DNA from 2 places in the Micromonospora sp. NPDC049836 genome. Region 1 is predicted to be linked to the other one. Evidence: riboswitches for the same ligand, from Rfam matches in the RefSeq annotation. Region 1 holds a riboswitch; the other holds the start of a gene.
What was found. Region 1 has a riboswitch for cyclic di-AMP ahead of ACIBPB_RS10530 (coiled-coil domain-containing protein). Riboswitches for the same ligand answer to the same signal wherever they lie in the genome.
Positions count from the first base shown of each region.

Region 2: linked by a shared signal. The riboswitch ahead of ACIBPB_RS25215 (NlpC/P60 family protein) and the one ahead of ACIBPB_RS10530 (coiled-coil domain-containing protein) in region 1 are both predicted to bind cyclic di-AMP.

Region 1 covers NZ_JBITLH010000003.1:567,377-572,794, reverse strand. Annotated here, with positions in the region: gene ACIBPB_RS10540 (SRPBCC family protein) at 1-232, shown strand, start outside; gene ACIBPB_RS10535 (hypothetical protein) at 346-903, opposite strand; gene ACIBPB_RS10530 (coiled-coil domain-containing protein) at 1,031-2,119, opposite strand; cyclic di-AMP (ydaO/yuaA leader) riboswitch at 2,132-2,264, opposite strand; gene ACIBPB_RS10525 (cation diffusion facilitator family transporter) at 2,405-3,319, opposite strand; gene ACIBPB_RS10520 (HelD family protein) at 3,426-5,418, opposite strand, start outside.
Region 2 covers NZ_JBITLH010000010.1:159,315-164,732, forward strand. Annotated here, with positions in the region: gene ACIBPB_RS25200 (zinc metalloprotease) at 1-891, shown strand, start outside; gene ACIBPB_RS25205 (pyridoxamine 5'-phosphate oxidase family protein) at 959-1,504, opposite strand; gene dcd (dCTP deaminase) at 1,583-2,161, shown strand; gene ACIBPB_RS25215 (NlpC/P60 family protein) at 2,217-3,251, opposite strand; cyclic di-AMP (ydaO/yuaA leader) riboswitch at 3,264-3,401, opposite strand; gene ACIBPB_RS25220 (N-acetylmuramoyl-L-alanine amidase) at 3,627-5,418, shown strand, end outside.

The DNA.
Region 1 (5,418 bases):
GCTGGTCGCCAACGAGGACGAGGTGGTGACGGTGGCCCGGCAGCAGCCGGCCACCACGGTGCGCAACCACACTCGGCTGCGGGACGAGCCCGACGGGGTGGTGCGCATCGACGTGGAGATCACCCTCTCCGCACCGGCCCCGCTGTTCGGGTACGCCTTCCGGCAGGCCCGGGCCGCGCACCTCGGCCTCGCCAGCCGCCTCGGCGCGACCCTGGAGGGCCGGGCCGCCTGACCCCGGCCCACCGGCCGGCCACAGATTCGGCCGCCTGACCCCGGCCCGCCGGCCGACCACACCGCCGGCCGTCGGACCCGGCCGCCGGCCGGCCACACCGTCGGGCCGCTGGCTCAGGCCCGCCGGCCGGCCGGATCCTCGACCGCCGGGCGTTGCCCGCCGGGGTGGCCCGGGCGCTGCGGCGCCGCCCGTCGGCTGGTGGCTGCGGCCGGCCGCAGCCGCCCCCAGGGCTTGTAGGTGGAGAGCACGGTGGCGACGAGGAGCAGCGTGCTGGAGACGGCCGGCGGGACGACCAGGTCCACCCGCAGCTGCGGGGACGCCGCGCCGCCGAGCGCGCCGAGGTGCCGGATCCGTGGCGTCAGCAGCAGCAGGACCAGCCCGAGCATGACCGTGGTGAGCACCAGCTTCACCAGCACCCAGCGCCAGCGCAGCAGGCCCCACGGGGTGAGCAGCGCGCTGGCCACCCCGATCAGCCAGACCGCCACGCTCAGCGGGGCGAACAGGTAGGTGACCAGCAGCCCGGCGGTCGGGTAGACCACGTCCGGGTCGGCCCCGCGCAGCCCGGCCACGCCCAGGGTGAGCAGCACCAGGTCGGTGCCGAGCCAGCCCAGCGCGGTGACCAGGTGCAGGGTGAGCAGGGCCTTGCGTCCGGTCGGGGAGAGTCGGGTCATGCCGCCGATGCTGCTCCGCCGCCGGCCCGCCGTCGTGGTCCGCCGGACGACACCCCGCGTACGTCCCGGGGCGTAGCGGGGGTCGCGCCGGGGTGGCCCGCCGGGGCGGCGGACCACCCGCGGCGGCTCAGTAGACCGACAGGTGCACGTGGTTGGTGTGGTCGCTGGACGGGTCGCCGTTGCCCCCGCTGTACGCCTTCCACCCGCTGCTGGGCAGCCAGATCTGCCGGAACCAGATCACGTAGAGCACGGCGAGCGCGTCGGCGTTGCGGATGAAGTACGCGGCCAGGTTGTTGCCGTACGTCTTGTCGCCGCCGCTGGCCACCCCGCCGAAGCCGTCCTTCTGCGCGGCGAAGTCGCAGGCCCGGCCCTTCGGGTGTTCGCCCGAGCCGCCGCTGCGGTGACAGGAGACGTAGCGGGTGAACCCGGCCGCCTTGGCCTGCTGGAGGGCGTGCAGGGTGCGCGGGGTGATGCAGCCGTCGGCCGGCGTGGGGTCGTTCACGCTGCACGACTCGGACGGCCAGGAGCCGTCGGCGTTGCGGGGCGCCGGTTTCGCGTTCGTCCGGGAGGTGCCCTGCACGCTGCCGCCGTCGGGCCGGGACGCCGACCGGTTGGCGACCTCCAGGGCGTGCTCGGCCTGCTGCTTGCGCTTGGCCATCACCGCGACCTGCTTGCGCTGCTCCTGGATCTCGGCGGCCAGTGCGGTCTGGGTGCGGGTGGCCCGGTCCCGGGCGTCGAGCAGGTCGCGCAGCGCCCGGTCCTCGTGCGCGGCGACCTGCTGGAGCGCGGCGGCCCGGTCCATGAAGCCTTCCGGGCTGCTGCTGCCGAGCAGCGCGGCCGCGGTGCCGAGCCGGCCGGTCCGGTACGCCACCCCGGCGATCTCGCCGACCTTGGCGCCCCGCACGTCCAGCTCCGCGCCGATCCCGGCGAGGTCGGCGGTGAGCTGTTTCTGCCGGCTCGTCGAGCGGTTCAGCGCGGTCCGCGCCTCCAGCCAGCCCTTGCTGGCCGCGTCGAGCTGGGCGCGCAGCGCGGGGGTGCCGCCCTCGTCGTCCCCGCCCGGGGCGGCGGCGAGCAGGCCGGTCGGGGAAGGGCCGGCGAGCCGGCCGGCGGGGGAGGTCGCCGACGCGGGGGAGGTCGGCACGGTCACGACGCCGAGGGCGAGCGTCGCGACGAGCAGGGCCGCCAACCGGGCGGCCGTCCGTCGTACAGGTGCCATGGATGGCATTCAGGTTCCTTCCGTCAACCGCCGACCGGGTTAGCTGACGGGTTCGGGACGGAAGATCCCTACCGCTGACGCGGATGCACCCCAGGTGCGTGGTTCCCCGGCTCGCCGCGTTCCGGCGATTAGGCGACGGCCACCGCGGGCGCCGGAGGGCGCCGCCCGGCGGCCGGGACCGAGCCTACCGGCGGTACCCGGTCCCGGCCCGGCAGGCGGGCCGAGCATTCAGGCACAAAACCGGCATAGATGCACAATAGCCACTCGGATTTAAGGTTGTCCTCATTACCACTCGACCGATCCGCACGCGCCCGCCGACGCTCCGGGTTCGATCTGCAACGTGGCGTGATCGATCGAGAAGTCCTCGTGCAGCGCGGTCCGGGCCGCGGCCAGCACCTCGCCCACCTCGGCGCCGGGAGTCATGGTCAGGTGCGCGGAGGCCACCTCCATCCCCGAGGTGAGCGTCCAGACGTGCAGGTCGTGCACCTCGGCCACGCCGGGCACCGCGGCCAGCCGGTCGTGCACGGCGGTCACCTGGAGGTGCTCCGGTGCGGCCTGCACCAGGATGCGCAGCGCGGCCCGTCCGAGCCGCCAGGTGCGCGGCAGGATGAACAACCCGATCGCCACGGCGACCAGCGGGTCGGCCCACCACCAGTCGGTGACCGCGATGACCAGCGCGGCGCCGATCACGCCGAGCGAGCCGAGCAGGTCGCCGAGCACCTCCAGGTAGGCCCCGCGCAGGTTGATGCTCTCCTGCGCGCCGGCGCGCAGCAGGGCGAACGCCGCGATGTTGGCCAGCAGGCCGAGCACCGCCACGGCGAGCATCGGCCCGGCCAACACCTCCGGCGGCTCGCCGAACCGGCGTACCGCCTCGACCAGCACGTAGACGGCGACCGCGCCGAGCAGCACCGCGTTGGCCAGGGCGGCCAGCACCTCCAGCCGGTAGAGCCCGAAGGTGCGCTGCGGATCGGTCCCGGCCCGGCGGGTGGCGGTGATCGCGGCCAGCGCCATCCCGATGCCGAGCACGTCGGTGAACATGTGCCCGGCGTCGGAGAGCAGGGCCAGCGAGCCGGTGCCGAAGGCGGCCACGGCCTCGACCAGCATCAGGGCGGTGAGCAGGCCGAACGCGGCCCACAGCCGGCCCCGATGGCGCTGCGCGGCGTTGGCCACCGCGCCGCTGTGGTCATGACCTGCGCCCACGCCCTTACCCTCTCGTCCCTCGGCCCGGCCGGACTCAATCTATGCTCACATCGCTATGTGTGCAAGTGAATGGCCGGGCCGGCCCCGGACGGTGGACCCGCCGACGTCAGGCGGCCGGCTCCAGCGTGGTGAGGCGCTGGGTGGCCCGGGAGAGCGCCACGTAGAGGGTCCGCACCCCCGACCCCGGATCGGCGCGGATCTCGCCCGGCGCGACCAGCACCACCCCGTCGTACTCCATGCCCTTGGCCTGGAGGCTGGTCACCACCTGCAACCGGCTGGCACCGAGCTCGTCCAGCCAGCCGGCCACCTCGTCCCGGCGCGGCACCGGCGTGATCACCCCGACCGTGCCCTCCACCTCGGCCAGCAGATCCCGCGCCGCGGCCACGGTGGCCGCCGGCAGCCCGGCCGCCGGCACCACCCGCTCGACCGGCGCCACCCCGGTGGAGCGCACCGCGCTGGGCAGGGCCAGGTCCGGGTAGAGCCGGCGGATCTCCGCCGCGGCCACCGCGAAGATCTCCGCCGAGTTCCGGTAGTTCGTGGTCAGCTCGTACCGGTACCGGCGGCGCCGGCCCAGCGCCTGGTCGCGGGCGCGGGTCAGCTCCTGCGGATCGCCGGTCCAGGCGGTCTGCGCCGGATCGCCCACCACGGTCCAGGAGGCCAGCCGGCCGCGCCGGCCGATCATCCGCCACTGCATCGGTGAGACGTCCTGCGACTCGTCGACCACCACGTGCGCGTAGTCACGGTAGTCCTCCGGGCGCTCCCGGGCGGCGGCCCGGGCCGCCCGCTGCCGGTCGGCGTGCGTGCTCAGCTCACGGACACCCCCGGCGAGCTGGAACGGGTCGCGCTGGGGCCGCCGCCGCTGCACCGGCTTGCCGAGCAACGCGTCCAACTCGTCCAGGAGCGCGACGTCGGCGATCGTCGGCCCCTCCCCGTCCAGGCTCCGGTACGCCTCGACGAGCAGCCCGATCTCCGCCCTCGACAGCACCCCGCCGGCGTACCGGCGCAGCCGCTCCGGGCGGGCCAGCCAGCCGAGCACGTGCCGGGGATGCAGCCGGGGCCACCACGCCTTGAGGAACTCCCGGAACTCCGGCCGGTCGATGATCTCGTCCTCGAACGCGGGCTGCTCCGGCAGTCGGCCGATGCGCAGCGTGCGGGCCTGCGCATAGAGGGCGGCCAGCACGGCGTCGAACCCGGCCCGGCGCACCTCGTTGCGGCGTGCCCCGCGCGGCAGCGCCCGGTCCCGGATGCCGTCCAGCTCGGCCCGCTCCAGCCGCAGCAGTTCGCCCCGGTAGAGCAGGCGCAACTCGGTGGGTGCGCCCGGCGCCGCGTCCCGCACGGCCCGCTCCAACACCCGGCGCATCCGCAGCGAGCCCTTCACCGCCGCCACCTCCGGCGGGTCGGTACGGGTCGCCGACACGCCCGGGAAGAGCGAGCCGAGCGAGTGCAGGGTGGCGGTCTCCTCGCCGAGCGAGGGCAGCACCGAGGCGATGTACTCGACGAACACGCTCGACGGGCCGACCACCAGGATGCCGCCGCCGGCGTACCGGGAGCGGTCGGAGTAGAGCAGGTACGCGGCCCGGTGCAGGGCCACCGCGGTCTTGCCGGTGCCCGGGCCGCCGGAGACGATCGTCACGCCGTTGCCGGGGGAGCGGATCGCCTCGTCCTGCTCCCGTTGGATGGTGGCCACGATGTCCCGCATGCCCCGGCCGGTGGCCCGGGACAGGGTGGCCAGCAGCGCGCCGTCGCCCACCACCGCCAGCTCCGGCGGCGCCGACTCCGGGTCCAGCAGGTCGTCCTCGATCCGGGTGACCTTCTCCGCCGACGACTGGATGGTGCGCCGGCGCACCACGCCCATCGGCTCGGCCGGGGTGGCCTGGTAGAAGGCCGCCGCCGCCGGGGCCCGCCAGTCCACCACCAGCGTCTCGGCGTTCTCGTCGCGCACCCCGAGCCGCCCCACGTGCAGCACCTGCCCGGTCCGCAGGTCCAGCCGGCCGAAGACCAGCCCCTCGTGCTCGGCGTCGAGCACGTACCGGCGCTGCGCCGCGTGGAAGACCATGGCGTCCCGCTCCACCAGGGCGCCGAAATTGCCGACCCGGGCC
Region 2 (5,418 bases), on a different contig from region 1:
GTCCCCGCAGCCTCGGCCTTCTCGGCCGCCCCGTCCGGCTCCTGCGCCGAGCCGGCCGACTCGCACTCGAACGCCCGCGTCGCCAAGGGTGGGCACGCCAAACTGGACCCGAACGAGCTGACCGCCAAGCAGGTCCGTGACCGCGAGGCCGACCTCGCCGCCGCGCTGCGCGAGCGGGCCAACTTCCGGGCCGGCGCCGCGGCCACCCCGCTGGCCACCGTGACCATCCCGGTCGTCGTGCACGTCATCCAGCGGGACAGCACCCGGGCCGGTGGCAACATCCCGGACTCGATGGTGACCCAGCAGATCTCGGTACTGAACACGGCGTACAGCGGCGGCACCGGCGGCGCCGCGACCGCCTTCAGCTTCCAGCTCACCAAGGTGCACCACGTCACCAACGCCGCCTGGTACCCGATCGTCGAGGGCTCCTCGGCGGAGCGGCAGATGAAGACCTCGCTGCGCGAGGGCGGCAAGAACACGCTCAACCTCTACCTGGGCGAGCTGAGCGACGACCTGCTCGGCTGGGCCACCTTCCCGCAGCGGAAGCTGAACAGCATGGACGGCGTGGTCGCGCTGAGCGAGTCGCTGCCGGGCGGCACCGCCACCAACTACAACCAGGGCGACACCGGCACCCACGAGGTGGGCCACTGGCTGAACCTCTACCACACCTTCCAGGGCGGCTGCTCGGGCTCGGGTGACAGCGTCTCCGACACCCCGGCCGAGGCCTCGCCGGCCTTCGAGTGCCCGACCGGCCGGGACACCTGCACCGCCACCGGCCAGGACCCGATCACCAACTTCATGGACTACACCTACGACTCGTGCATGTACCAGTTCACCGCTGGTCAGGCGAGCCGGATGCTGACCGCGTGGAACGCGTACCGCGCGGCCTGACCACTCCCACACCACACGCCGGTGCCGGCTCCGTCCTCGGACGGGGCCGGCACCGGCGTGTCGGGGGTCAGGCGGCCGAGCGGCGGGTGTCGAAGCCGTGCCGGCCGCGCCGACCGTCGGCCGCCAGCACGGTACGGCGGGCGGGGCGCGCGGCCGTCGGGTCGAGCCAGACCCGCACCTGCGGCCGGCCGGCGCTCGGCGGGCTCGCCTGGTCGCGCCGGGTCAGCATCGCCACGTCGACGCTGAACTCGAAGAGCCGCCAGTCGACCTGCGGGGCGGCCCGGCCGAGGGCGGCCAGCCGGGCCACGGTCGCCGGGTCGTCCACCACGCGGGCCCGGCCGGCCACGTACGCCTCGTCGTCGCTCTCCTCCGGCGGGAAGGAGTGCAGCGCGTAGCGGCCGTCGCGTTCGAGGTCGCGGCGCTTGGGCGAGTCGATGACGAAGCAGTAGAGCCCGTCGTCGGTGATCACCGGCGAGACCGGGTGGACCCGGGGCCCACCGTCGGCGCGGACGGTGGCGAGGTAGCCGAAACCCGGCCCGTACTGCTGCAGGAGAAGGCGGATCTCGTCGGCGAGGCGGGGCTCGTCGGCGGCGAATTCGGACCAGGAAGCCATGCGGACATTCTATCGAACAGGTGTACGAAGATGTAGTCCGACACGCAGGTCACCCGTACGGGTCGCTAAGGTGTTCCGATGCTGCTCTCCGACCGGGATCTGGTCTCCGAGATCAAGGCAGGCACGCTGGCGTTGGAGCCGTTCGAGCCCACGCTGGTGCAACCATCCAGCATCGACGTACGCCTGGACCGGCTCTTCCGGGTGTTCAACAACCACCTCTACACGCACATCGACCCGTCGATCCAGCAGGACGACCTGACGTCGATGGTGGAGGTGCCCGAGGGCGAGCCGTTCGTGCTGCATCCGGGCGAGTTCGTGCTCGCCTCGACGCTCGAGGTCATCTCGCTCGGCGACCAGCTCGCCGGCCGGCTGGAGGGCAAGTCGAGCCTGGGCCGGCTCGGGCTGCTCACCCACTCGACGGCGGGCTTCATCGACCCGGGCTTCTCCGGGCACGTCACGCTGGAACTCTCCAACGTGGCGAACCTGCCGATCACCCTCTGGCCCGGCATGAAGATCGGCCAGCTCTGCATCTTCCGGCTCTCCTCGCCGGCCGAGCACCCGTACGGCTCGGCGGTGTACGGGTCGCGCTACCAGGGGCAGCGCGGGCCGACCCCGAGCCGGTCCTGGCAGAACTGGCGGGTCTGGCCGACCCGCTGACCGCACCCCGCGCCGGTGCGGCGGGACCCCCGCAGGAGGGGCCCCGCCGTACCCGTCAGCCGGGGCGGCCGTAGCTGTTGATCTGGCCGTCGTCGACCCGTTTCATCGTGATGGGCTTGCCGGACTGGGAGGCGTGCACCACCCAGCCGTTGCCCACGTACATCCCGACGTGGTGCAGGTCGCTGTAGTAGAAGACCAGGTCGCCGGGGCGCAGCTGGCTGCGGCTCACCCGGGCGGTGACGTCGTGCTGCTGGCGGGCGTTGTGCGGCAGCGAGACGCCGGCCTTGGCCCAGGCCGCCATGGTGAGGCCGGAGCAGTCGTAGTGGTCCGGGCCGGCGGTACCCCAGACATAGATCTTGCCGATCTGGGCGCAGGCGAACTTGACCGCCACCCCGGCGGGGCCGCCCGGGTAGCCGGCGGGGCAGGGCGCCGGGCGCAGCGGGCCGCCGCCGCCGTTGCCGTAGACCTTCAGCCGCAGCTTCTGCAGCCGGACGATCTCGGCGTCGATCTGCTTCTTCTTCGCGGCGAGCTGGGCCTCGGTGCGGGCCAGCTTGGTGATCATCTCGTCCAGCGGCCGCTTCTTGGCGGCCAACTGGTCGCGCAGGTCGGCGACGGCCTGCACCTGCTGCTGCTGACGGTGCGCGAAGCGGTCGAGCATTTCCAGGCTGTCGACCACCTCACCCGGCGAGCGGCTGCCCAGCAGCGCGTTCACGGTGGAGATGGAGTTGCCCTTGTACGCGTTGGCGGCCAGCCCACCGACCTGCCCGAGGGCGCGGTCGACCTGGGCCTGCAACGGGGCGATCTGCTTGGCCAGCGCGGCGGCCTGCGCGCGCTTGGCGGTGAGGTCCTCGCGGGTGGCGTTGACCTGTTCGATGATCGGTTCGAGCTTGTTCCAGTCCCGGTCGATCTGGGCTTCGATCTCGGCGACCGAGGGGTCGGCATGGGCCGCCGTGGCGCCGCCGGTCAGGATGACGGCGGTGCCGGCCAGGGCGGCGAGGGCGGTGGTGCAGCGGGACCAGCGTGAACGCGGCGCAGCCGTCGACCGGTCGTCCGACCGGATCGACGGTGGCCGCGGGGCATGGTGTGCCACCGGGCTCCGTACTCCTTCTGTCCGACCGCCTACCGGGTTAGCTGACGGGTTCGGGCGGGAAGGGAGCCGCCCTACCGCAGCGTGGCTGCGGATTCACCCCGGTTACCTGGTTCCCCGGCTCGCCCGGAGGCGACTCGGCGGTGTCCGACCGTCACCGTCCGGGTTGGGCGATGAGACTCGCGGCCGACGATTGACCAGAGTAGAGATCGCCGTTATCGATCCGCAACCCGAGACGCCGTGACACTCCGTACGTGATTGGCCGGTCACCCGAAGAATTTTTTCAGTGTGGATTACCTGAGGGAAAGGTATTGACCACGGACCGGGTCCGGAGTGAGGGTGAGGACGCAGTGACCCCCATCCCTGTCTGGAGGTTCGATGCACCTCTCACCCCCACCGTCGGGCAGACGGATACTGCTGGCCGCGGCCGTCGCGGCAGCCACCGCCCTCGCCACCACCGGCCCGGTCTCCGCCGCGCCGGCCGACACCGACACCAGCGACCGGCAGCAGCAGTACGCCGCCGCGGCCGACGCGTACGGCGTGCCGCAGAGCGTCCTGCTCGGCGTCTCATATCTGGAGTCCCGCTGGGACACCCACCCGGGCCAGCCCAGCACCAGCGGCGGCTACGGGCCGATGCACCTGACCGACGCCGAGCAGGTCGCCTCCACCCCGTCCAGCGCGCACGTGGACTCCGACGAGGACCCGCGCGGCGACGACTCCCGCCCGCTCACCCTCGACCCGGCCACCGCCGCCGCGCCCACCGGCGACGTGCTGCCCCGGGCGTCCCTGCAGACGCTCGACACCGCCGCGGCGCTCACCGGCCTCGCCGAGGAGACGCTGCGCACCGACGCCGCCGCCAACATCCGGGGCGGGGCGGCGCTGCTGGCCTCGTACCAGAAGGCACTGGGTGGGCCGGTCGGCGCCGGCAGCGACCCGGCGGCCTGGTACGGCGCGGTGGCCCGCTACTCCGGCGCGGACACCGAGGACGCCGCGGCGGCCTTCGCCGACGAGGTCTACGACCAACTCGGCCAGGGCGCCAGCCGGACCACCGACGACGGCCAGCGGGTGACCCTCGCCGCCACCGCGCTGACACCTGACGAGTCCGGCCTGCACAAGCTGGGGCTGCGCCGCGCCGAGCGGCCGGACGGGCTGGAGTGCCCGGTCCGGCTCGCCTGCGAGTGGATCCCGGCCCCCTACGAGCAGTACGGCCCGGGCGCCGGCGACTACGGCAACTACGACCTCGCCAACCGGCCGGCCCAGCAGAAGATCGAGTACATCGTCATCCACGACACCGAGGGCTACTTCGGCCCGAGCGTGAAGCTGGTGCAGGACCCGACCTACCTCGGCTGGCACTACACGCTGCGCTCGGTGGACGGCTACGTGGCCCAGCACATCAAGGCCAAGAACGTCGGCTGGCACGCCGGCAACTGGTACGTCAACGCCAAGTCCATCGGCATCGAGCACGAGGGCTTCGCCGGTCACGGCACCTGGTACACCGAGGCGATGTACCGGGCCTCGGCCAAGCTGGTCCGCCACCTGGCCCTGCGCTTCCAGATCCCGCTGGACCGGCAGCACATCATCGGCCACGACAACGTGCCCGGCATCCTGCCCGGCAACGTCGCCGGGATGCACTGGGACCCGGGTCCGTACTGGGACTGGTCGCACTACTTCGACCTGATGAAGGCGCCGTTCCGGGGCACCGGCACGCCGCACACCGGCCTGGTCACCATCGACCCGGACTACGCCACCAACCAGCCGGCGTTCACCGGTTGCAACCAGCAGCCGCCCGGGGTGCCGAAGCCGACCCCGCCGGCCGTGCCCTGCCCGCTGCGCGGCTCGTCCTCGGTCATCCTGCGCACCGCGCCCAGCCCGGACGCGCCGCTGGTGAACGACCTCGGGCTGCGCCCGAACGGCACCCCGGACACCATGTACATCTCTGACCACGGCGCCCGCGCGTCCGCCGGTCAGACGTACGCCCTCGCCGGCATCCAGGGCGACTGGACGGCGGTCTGGTACCTCGGCCAGAAGGCCTGGTTCTGGAACCCGGCCTCCGCACCGACCGCCAAGTGGGCGAACGGCTTCGTGGTGACCCCGAAGCCGGGCAAGGCCACCATCCCGGTCTACGGGCGGGCCTACCCGGAGAAGGCGGCGTACCCGGCCGGCGTGCCGT